Regions from separate parts of the Peribacillus sp. YIM B13477 genome, predicted to be linked through region 1. Evidence: predicted binding sites of a transcription regulator. Region 1 holds the regulator's gene; each other region holds the start of a gene.

Evidence for each region. Region 1 encodes LexA, which represses DNA repair genes until DNA is damaged. Its sites were predicted from a motif close to CGAACATATGTTCG; they were not measured.
Region 2: a site for LexA is predicted at 1,365-1,378, ahead of ACFX4H_RS02030 (Y-family DNA polymerase). Genes of this name have one in related genera too.
Region 3: a site for LexA is predicted at 1,482-1,495, ahead of uvrB (excinuclease ABC subunit UvrB). Genes of this name have one in related genera too.

The regions. Positions count from the first base shown of each region.
Region 1 is NZ_JBHZPD010000009.1:20,814-24,102, forward strand. Features, by position in the region: gene ACFX4H_RS21870 (DUF896 domain-containing protein) at 1-111, opposite strand, end outside; gene ACFX4H_RS21875 (YneB family resolvase-like protein) at 177-833, opposite strand; gene yneA (cell division suppressor protein YneA) at 853-1,164, opposite strand; gene lexA (transcriptional repressor LexA) at 1,319-1,942, shown strand; gene ACFX4H_RS21890 (esterase/lipase family protein) at 2,420-3,289, opposite strand, start outside.
Region 2 is NZ_JBHZPD010000001.1:409,463-412,751, forward strand. Features, by position in the region: gene ACFX4H_RS02020 (DUF3221 domain-containing protein) at 1-306, shown strand, start outside; gene ACFX4H_RS02025 (C40 family peptidase) at 358-1,017, opposite strand; gene ACFX4H_RS02030 (Y-family DNA polymerase) at 1,432-2,691, shown strand; gene ACFX4H_RS02035 (YolD-like family protein) at 2,718-3,050, shown strand; gene ACFX4H_RS02040 (iron-sulfur cluster biosynthesis family protein) at 3,270-3,289, shown strand, end outside.
Region 3 is NZ_JBHZPD010000006.1:22,768-26,056, forward strand. Features, by position in the region: gene ACFX4H_RS17775 (catalase) at 1-987, shown strand, start outside; gene ACFX4H_RS17780 (CsbA family protein) at 1,177-1,407, shown strand; gene uvrB (excinuclease ABC subunit UvrB) at 1,627-3,289, shown strand, end outside.

The DNA.
Region 1 (3,289 bases):
ATACTCACTTCTCAATTGGGTTTGCTCTTTCGCTTCAACTTCCGTCAAGCCTTCACCCTTTGCCTTTTTAGAAAGTTCATTTATACGGGCTATTTTTTCTTTTGATAACATAATTTCGCTCCTTCATAATCTGCGGATATTGTCATGGTATTAAAAAAAAAGCGAAATTACAAGTTCTATGATTTACTTTCCTTTGTATTCATTTGATGTTCGAGAAAACGCCTGTTCACAGTAGCCTTAGATACATTGTATCCAAAGCCCCTTAATGTGGCTGCGATTTCTGAGAATGTTAACCCATTGGCACGCAGTTTAATAATTTCTTCAATAGGAATCTCCATACGGTCCCTTCCAGTGGAATTCCTTTGATTCTGAAGATTTTTTTGAGGACGGTACCCTTTTTCAACGGCTCTCATCATTCCGCGCTTTATTTTAAGATTATGTAGTTTCCTTTGATATTCTTCTACAATGCCCACTATCTGAATGACCATGGCATCCGAATCCGATAACTCCAGCTCCCCATCGTGTGAGAGAGTATAAATTTTCACAGCTTCTTTAAGGATGACATGGAAAAGGGCTATTTTGGCATTCCCTCTTCCCAGTCTTGTTTCATCCTGGATTAATAGCACTTCAGCTTCTTTGGTTTTAAATAGTTCGAGCATGTCAAAAATGCCATCCCGATTCAACTCATAACCACTTGCCTGTTCTTTTATAATGGAGACAACTTCCACATCCATCTTTTCAGCCAATTTGACTAATTCATCTTCCTGCCTTGCCAATGATGTTTCCTGTGACTCTTTTTCGGTGCTGACCCTACAATAGATTACCGCCTTCATAATACCCTACCTTTACTACTTACTGCTCACTGGCCAAATTCTGGACAAGTTCTTCCCCTTTAACCGGTATGACAATGACTTGTCCAGGCTTTATCGAATCCGCGCTGACTCCATTATTCTCTTCTATCCAACCAATGAATTCTTTTTTTGTCAAATTTGATTCTTCATATTTTTCGGCAATTCCCCATAGGGTGTCACCCTCGCTTACTTCTATAGAAAGGAAATCCTTTTTTTGATCATTGTTCAATGTACAAGAGAATAAAATTGAAAAGATGAATACTGATCCCGCTAATAGAATCGTATAAATATAATTTTTGTATAATTTTTTCATAATAATCCCTCCAAAGCGAATGTTCGTTCGTATGTTATGATCAAATTATAATACGAACGTTTGTTTCAGTCAACAACAAATTCGAACTTATGTTTGTATAGAGATGGGGGCCATGCTATAATGTAGCAAAGAACATTGGGGAAGAGGTGCACAAATGACAAAACTATCAAAACGGCAGCAAGATATTCTTGATTTCATTAAAGAAGAGGTCCGCCAAAAAGGGTATCCGCCTTCCGTACGGGAGATTGGCGAAGCAGTGGGACTTGCATCAAGTTCAACAGTACACGGACATTTATCCCGCCTGGAAAGTAAAGGCCTTATTAGACGTGACCCAACCAAGCCAAGGGCCATTGAAATAATGAATTTGGAGGAAGCGAACAATATTCCCAAAGTCAATGTCGTGAACGTGCCGTTACTTGGAAAAGTAACAGCGGGCATGCCGATAACGGCCATTGAGAACATTGAAGAATACTTTCCGCTTCCCGAAAGCATGGTTCCACATGATGACCATGTATTCATGCTGGAAATCATGGGTGAAAGTATGATAGAAGCAGGAATTCATGATGGAGATTATGTCATCGTGAAACAACAAAGCAGTGCCAATAATGGAGATATCGTCGTGGCGATGACGGAAGATGATGAAGCCACTGTAAAACGATTCTTTAAGGAACCGGATTACATAAGGCTTCAGCCTGAGAACTCAAATATGGAACCAATTATTTTACGAGATGTTTCGATACTTGGAAAAGTAATAGGCTTATATAGACAAATACACTAAAAGCGCTTCCCGCGCTTTTTTTGTTTGTTTAATTTATGTCCAGAATTCTCTCAATATGCATATGGAAGAGTAGATATTGAAATATTTTTTAATAGAATCTAGTTTCATGCGAATTTAAACATCCTTTATAAGGGATGAAAGTTACTATCGCCTTTCTCGTAATATGATACTTTGGAAAAAGCTCATTGAAATAAAAAAAAGAGGATTTAAAATCCCCACTTTAATAAGGTTTAGATCGACCAAGTCATTCCACTGTTGAATCTGCACTTGTTGACAACCATTTGCAAGTGCAGGGAAAAAAATACATATATTTATTTTCCCCCGATAACAAACTTCCAACCATATCCATCAGAGACCCGTTGAATTAATACTTCAATAAGTAATTACGACCTGGCTGTTTCCATTGGCTGAATTACCATCTCCCTAGTTACCCCTACCATCAAAATAATGCCTCCTCAACTAAGAGAAGGCATTTCGTTATTTCTCAATATAGACCGAACGAATCAGCGTCCGGGTTCTTACAGTACCATCCACATTTTTTTCCTTAACATCTATTGTTACATTATAAACACCTGACTTAGGTACTTCTGGAAGGGTGCCAGTAAAATTTTCAGTATCCATTGCCTTAATTGAGTTTTTTTCACTAATTTCATTACCGGTTTCATCTATCAGATGAACCAAAAATGTTGTACTGATTGGTCTTTTTTTATCATTCATTGGATTCTTTATTAAAAATTTTGCATCTTTTTGCTTAACTTTACCGGTCATACTTAATGTAATGGGATTCTTTTCGTTAAATTGTGCTGTGAACAGGAAGGCGTCTTTTGGCGATTTAGTCTTCATTCGTACTTTCCAGTCACCAATTTCAAGGTTATTTCTGTAGAATGATTGGATGGTTGCACCATTAAAAAAGGAAGTTTCATTTTTGGCTGAATGAACCTTTAAGGAAGGTGAATACTTTTTATTGGATGGAGAAATCAATTCAACCTCGACTTCATTTGAGGCTGTATATATGCTTATATTACCTGGGGCAGCTTCATTTACATGGAAGCTTTGTTCGACCCAGACATTTTGTTTCAGGACATCACCCAGAACGGTTTGAGCGAGTGCTGTTGTAATGACATCATCTTCAACTCGTTCTTTATAATTAACATGATATGCAGGAATCCCAGCGGTGGATGTGCTTTTTAAATAGGGTTCAATTCTTGAAAATACAGCTGAGCCAACTCGAATATTGTCGTGATCAAAGTTGGGACCCGTAAATAAATGTGTTGCATAGGGTATTTTTGTACTCCATACATTCACCAGTCCATCATTTTCCCCATATGATGATAAATATTGTCCCCC
Region 2 (3,289 bases), on a different contig from region 1:
CTGGAAATCGGGATGAAAGTGAAACCATGGCACCGGGGCGGGGTGAAGAAATCATTTCCTGGGAAAGCGGAAGCTGAATTGATTCTTGTTTTGACGGATGAAAACAGCTTAGCCGAACAAAGGGCGGTCATTGCTGCTCTCGATCATGTCAGCAAAGCGGAAAGTCAGCGATTCATGGTTCTCGAAGTCGTCCATTTACCCTCAGAGCATGTTTATAATATCGAAATGATGAATCGTTCAAACTTGGACTCTTCATTCATGGTGACAGTAGAGGATGTAACGGATGAAATATTATATATAAAATAAAACAACCGGACTGAATCACTTTGAATTCTGTCCGGCTGTTTGTCTTGGATTTTATAAAGTTTTCGCACCTAAATATTTTGGTTTCCAATAAGAATTATCCATATCCGTAATGGTTATTCCTTTAGAAGACGTAGCACTAATGAATTGGCCATTTCCGATATAGATCCCAACATGGGATACTCCTGTTCTTCCAGAAGAAGTATCAAAGAATACAAGATCGCCTTTAGATGGTGAAGTTACTTTTAACCCTGTATTGGAATAGAGCAAGGATGTTGTACGCGGTAAGGTAATTCCTTGTGATTTCTGGAATACGTAATAGACGAAGCCTGAACAGTCGAATCCAGTTGGTGTTGTCCCGCCCCATTTGTAGGGTGTGCCGATTAAGGTTTTCGCATAGCTGATCAAGCTAGTATTGTTGACATTATAAACACCAAGTGCATTGAACGTGTTCCGGCCGGCAATTCCGTCGGCAGTCAACCCTTTAGATGTTTGGAATTTTTTTACTGCAGATGTAGAATAGGTGCCGTAATATGTAGTCAGTGAACCTGAATATGTGAAATAACCTTTGGTTTTTAATAGTTGTTGTAGTTGTTTGACATCACTATGTGTCATTCCGGGTCTGAGGGTTTGGTCTCCAATATTGGCAAAGGCTTGCAGTGGGGTTAGCATCATGGCAGATGCAACAGCAGCTGAAGCGATCCATTTCTTCATAATTTTCATTTCCTCTCTATCTATCTCTCTATTATTTCTTAACAATATTATCCTACAATACCATTATGACAAATAGACATAATTTTGGTTACAGTTTCATTACAAAAAATGGGCATTAAGACTGGATTGCAAGTAGACGAAAGTCCGTTGAAAAGGGTGGGGGGATTTTAAAAAACCAAGCATATGGACCTACTTGAAATTATTCAAGCTACCAATTAATCTTTTTCAAAAAAACAAAATGGATACTCAGTTTAAATTTGGTATTTTATCCATTTTTAGTATCTATTATATTTTTCAAGGAAATTACAATAAAAAGTAGAAATTTGTATGAAAACTTCCATTGAATAAGAACGTATATTCGGTTAAAGTTATGAATATAATAAAGCGAACGTATATTCTTGTTAGGGTGAAGAAATGATGGATTATGGGACGATGCCGAAACAATCAATTATGTGTATCGATATGAAAAGTTTTTATGCAAGCTGTTCAGCGGTCATGCTTGGTCTGGACCCGCTTGATTGTTATCTGGCGGTGGTTGGTGATTTGAAGAGGACAGGGAGCATTGTGCTTGCGGCTTCTCCAAAGATGAAGAAGGAATTTGGCATCAAGACAGGTTCGCGGATGTTTGAGATCCCGAATGACCCGAGGATTGTCGTCGTTGAACCTAAAATGGCGACCTATTTAAGGGTTTCGACGGAAATCACCCGCTTGTTCAACCGTTATGTGCCAAAAGAAGCGATTCACGTATATAGTGTGGACGAAAGTTTTGTGAAAGTCGATGGTGCTGCTTCTTTATGGGGAGATGCCCGCATGATAGCTGAAAAGATAAAAGATGAAATTGAACGGGAATTACAGCTCCCCTGTGCCATTGGAATTGGACCGAATATGCTCATGGCAAAACTTTGCCTTGATTTGGAAGCCAAACATAAAGGGATTGCGGAATGGAAGTATGAGGATGTGCCAAGCAAACTTTGGCCGATTTCCCCGCTTCGTGAAATGTGGGGGATCGGCAGTCGCGTAGAAAAAACCCTTCATGGAATGGGGATATTTACGGTTGGGCAGCTTGCCAATTATGATCTTGAATTACTTGAAGCGAAGTTTGGAATTATGGGCAATCAGCTTTACCACCATGCCTGGGGAATAGATTTATCCGATATGGGGGCAGCGATCATCGAAGGGCAGGTCAGCTTCGGCAAAAGTCAAATCCTGTTGCGGGATTATAAGGATGAGCATGAGGTAAAGCAGGTCATGCTGGAAATTTGCGAAGAAGTTGGAAGAAGGGCACGCACCCATCGTAAGGCAGGAAGAACGGTGAGCCTAGGCATTGGTTACAGCAAGGATGAGTTTGGCGGAGGTTTCCATCGTTCGCGTTCGATTAACGAACCGACCAACATCACGATGGAGTTATATAAAGTTTGCCTGGAGCTTTTCCATGAGAACTATAAGCAAAAAACGGTTCGAAGCATAGAGGTCAGACTCTCGAATATTGTGGATGATAATGAAATGCAGCTGACTTTATTTGATGCTTCGCGCTGGAAGAAGCGGGAATTGAGTTACACGGTTGATCGAATCCGCCACAAATATGGAGCCAAATCGTTATTGCGTGCAGTTTCGTATACAGAAGCAGGTACAGCCGTATACCGAAGCAAGCTGCTTGGTGGGCATAAGGCGTAAGGCTGACTTTGAAAGGAGGGAAAAGAATGATTCGTGATCGCGGCCGTATCAAATGGACATCGATGATGTTGCCGGAACATGTGAAGATGCTCCGTGATTGGGCGGTGGAGGATGGCTATGAAACGAAGCGCATCCTGGATGAGCAGCAACTGGAAGAAATGAATGCGGTAATGGGGGAAGCGATGGAGGAAAGAAAGGATGTCACGATTGCTCATTATGAAGGAAACCGGTATCAGCTGTTAATCGGCAGGATCCATTATTATAATGAGCTCACCCAAAAGCTTCATATCGTTGACCGGTTTGAGCAGGCTCACTATATCAGGCTTTCCGATATAGCGGATGTAAGGATAATGGAATGATGAGCGGAAGGGCTGTTCCCCAAGGGACAGCCTTTCAAAACGGCATCGTGATGAAAGGTATCACGGAGGAGTATGAGAATCGGCATTTGTTAGAACGGTCCATGAGGAAAGTGATTTCCGTGAGGGCAGATCTTGTATATGGAAGTAGGCAGTTTCGTTAACAGAAACGTTTTTATCGTTTATAATGGGGGAATGCAAAGACATCGGGAGGCAGCAATCATGTATATTGAATGGACGGA
Region 3 (3,289 bases), on a different contig from region 1:
GGCATCCCAGCTAACTACCGCATGATGCAAGGATCAGGGGTCAATACTTATAAATGGGTGAATGAGGAAGGGAAAGCGGTGCTCGTCAAGTATCATTGGGAACCGAAACAAGGGATCAAGAACCTGACGCAGCAAGAGGCCAATGAAATTCAAGCTACGAACTTCAATCATGCCACACAGGATCTATATGAAGCGATCGAACGCGGGGACTATCCGGAATGGGATCTCAACGTACAGATCATGAGTGATGATGATCATCCTGAGTTGGATTTCGATCCGCTGGATGATACGAAGATCTGGCCGAAAGATGAGTTCCCATGGCTGCATGTCGGTACGATGGTATTGAATAAAAACCCTGAAGACTATTTCACTGAAGTCGAACAGGCTGCATTCGGTACCGGTGTCCTAGTGGATGGACTGGATTTTTCTGATGACAAGATGTTACAGGGACGTACATTCTCTTATTCCGATACACAGCGTCACCGTGTTGGCGCGAATTATTTGCAACTGCCGATCAATGCTCCAAAGAAACGAACTGCCACGAATCAGACTGGCGGACAGATGCAATATGAAGTTGGCAGAGGCAGCCAAAGCCCCCACATCAACTACGAACCATCCACTGTCGGCGGCTTGAAGGAAGCCAATCAAACGGGCAAAGAGTATACACCTATGGTGGAAGGGAAACTTGTCCGTGAGACAATCGATCGCCAAAACAATACGAAACAGGCTGGGGAAACGTTCCGGGAATTCGAGGATTGGGAAAAAGACGATTTAATTTCCAATTTAGTGGCGGCATTGGCTCCTGCCGACAAGCGCATTCAGGAAAAAATGATAGCACTTGCAGAAGAGGCCGATGAAGAGTATGGCCGCAGGTTGAAAGAGGGACTGGCCGCGGCCTCTGAACATACGGAATCTTCAAAACCACTGGGTGGGACGGATAACCCTGAGGATGCCGTTAGAAAAGGACATGAAGCGGATCCATATTGATTGAACTGAAAAGAAGCAAACTTCCTTATAAAGGGGTTTGCCTCTTTTTTTTATGGGCATAATTAATGGATGTGTGGATGCTCTTCCAAGGATGCCTTTTAAAATCAAGCAGGAAATTGATTGGCAAAAAACTTCATAATCATTTAAACTGAAACTACTCTATTTTTCTCTTATAAAGGAGATGAAAAAATGATTAAAATTCTTTCTGCCCTTTTCCTTCCTTGTCTACTTGTCATGCTATTTTCAAGAGTCACCTATAACAATGTCGTAGGCCTTGTTTTAACTGTTGCCTTGATTACAGCGTCCGCATATAAAGGTTATACGCATACAAACTTATTGATCATCGTCGATGCCTTATCCCTGACAGTGGGATTCTGGTTATCAAAAAGAATGATGAAACGTACATCCAAGAGCGCCTGACATCAAAGGTGCTTTTTTTGTACTCAAACCTGTCATTCCCCTCAACACATCATGAAGTTCATTAAAACAAAAATCGAATGGATGTTCGCTTATTGCTGGTTTGTTTTAAGGCTATTGTGGTAGAATGTGTATATATGCTTTATTAAACCGGAATAAATAGAAGGGATATAGGCATGTCCCGTTTTCATATAAAAATATTTCAATAGGAGGCCATGCTTGGTGAAGGATAAGTTTGAGTTAGTCTCAAAATACTCTCCTCAAGGAGATCAGCCGGCAGCAATTGAAATGCTGGTCGAAGGGATTAAGGAAGGCAAGGAAATGCAGACGTTATTGGGGGCAACGGGTACAGGGAAAACGTTCACCGTTTCCAATGTGATCCAAAAGATCAATAAACCGACTCTTGTCATTGCCCACAATAAAACGTTGGCAGGGCAGCTTTACAGTGAGTTCAAAGAGTTCTTCCCTAATAATGCCGTCGAATACTTCGTTAGCTATTATGATTACTACCAGCCAGAGGCTTATGTTCCATCCACGGATACATTCATCGAAAAAGATGCAAGCATCAATGATGAAATCGATAAACTGCGTCACTCGGCCACATCATCTTTGTTCGAAAGGAAAGATGTCATCATCATTGCCAGTGTTTCGTGCATATATGGACTCGGTTCTCCTGAAGAGTACCGGGAGATGGTCGTTTCCCTCCGAACTGGTATGGAAATAGACCGGAATGCCTTGCTGCACAGACTCGTGGATATTCAATATGAGAGGAATGATATTGCTTTCCAACGGGGGACCTTCCGCGTTCGCGGCGACGTCGTCGAAATTTTCCCGGCCTCCCGTGATGAACATTGTGTACGGGTCGAGTTTTTCGGGGATGAGATTGACCGTATCCGTGAAGTCGATGCCCTGACCGGTGAAATTACCGGTGAACGGGAACATATCGCCATTTTTCCGGCTTCCCACTTCGTAACCCGCGAAGAGAAAATGCGGATAGCCATTCAAAATATCGAAACGGAACTGGAAGAGAGACTGAAGGAATTAAGGGAAGATGAAAAGCTCCTTGAAGCACAGCGCTTGGAGCAGCGTACCCGCTATGATTTGGAAATGATGCGGGAAATGGGCTTTTGTTCTGGGATCGAGAACTATTCCCGTCATTTGACGCTTCGTCCCTCAGGTGCGACACCATACACTTTAATAGATTACTTTCCAGAGGATTTCCTATTGGTCGTGGATGAATCACATGTAACCCTTTCGCAAATCCGCGGAATGTTCAATGGAGATCAGGCGCGGAAGCAAGTGCTCGTCGACCATGGCTTCCGTCTGCCGTCCGCGAAAGATAACCGCCCGCTAAGATTTGAAGAATTTGAAAAAAAGGTCCATCAATCCATATTCGTTTCGGCAACTCCGGGACCATATGAACTCGAACATACACCAGAAATGGTTCAGCAAATCATCCGTCCTACCGGATTGCTGGATCCGACGGTAGAAGTGCGGCCGATTGAAGGGCAGATAGATGACCTGATCGGTGAAATACAGGAGCGCGTCAAAAAGAACGAGCGTGTGCTCATAACGACCTTGACGAAAAAGATGTCTGAAGATTTAACTGATTATTTAAAGGAAATCGGCATCAAGGTCCAATATCTTCATTCGGAAGTGAAGACCTTGGAAAGGATAGAAATCATCCGGGAACTCCGAATGGGCAAATATGATGTACTCGTTGGAATCAACCTTTTAAGGGAAGGCCTGGATATTCCGGAAGTGTCGTTAGTGACCATTCTGGATGCCGATAAGGAAGGGTTCCTTCGCTCGGAACGTTCGCTTATTCAAACGATGGGCCGTGCAGCCCGTAATGCCAACGGCCATGTCATCATGTATGCAGACC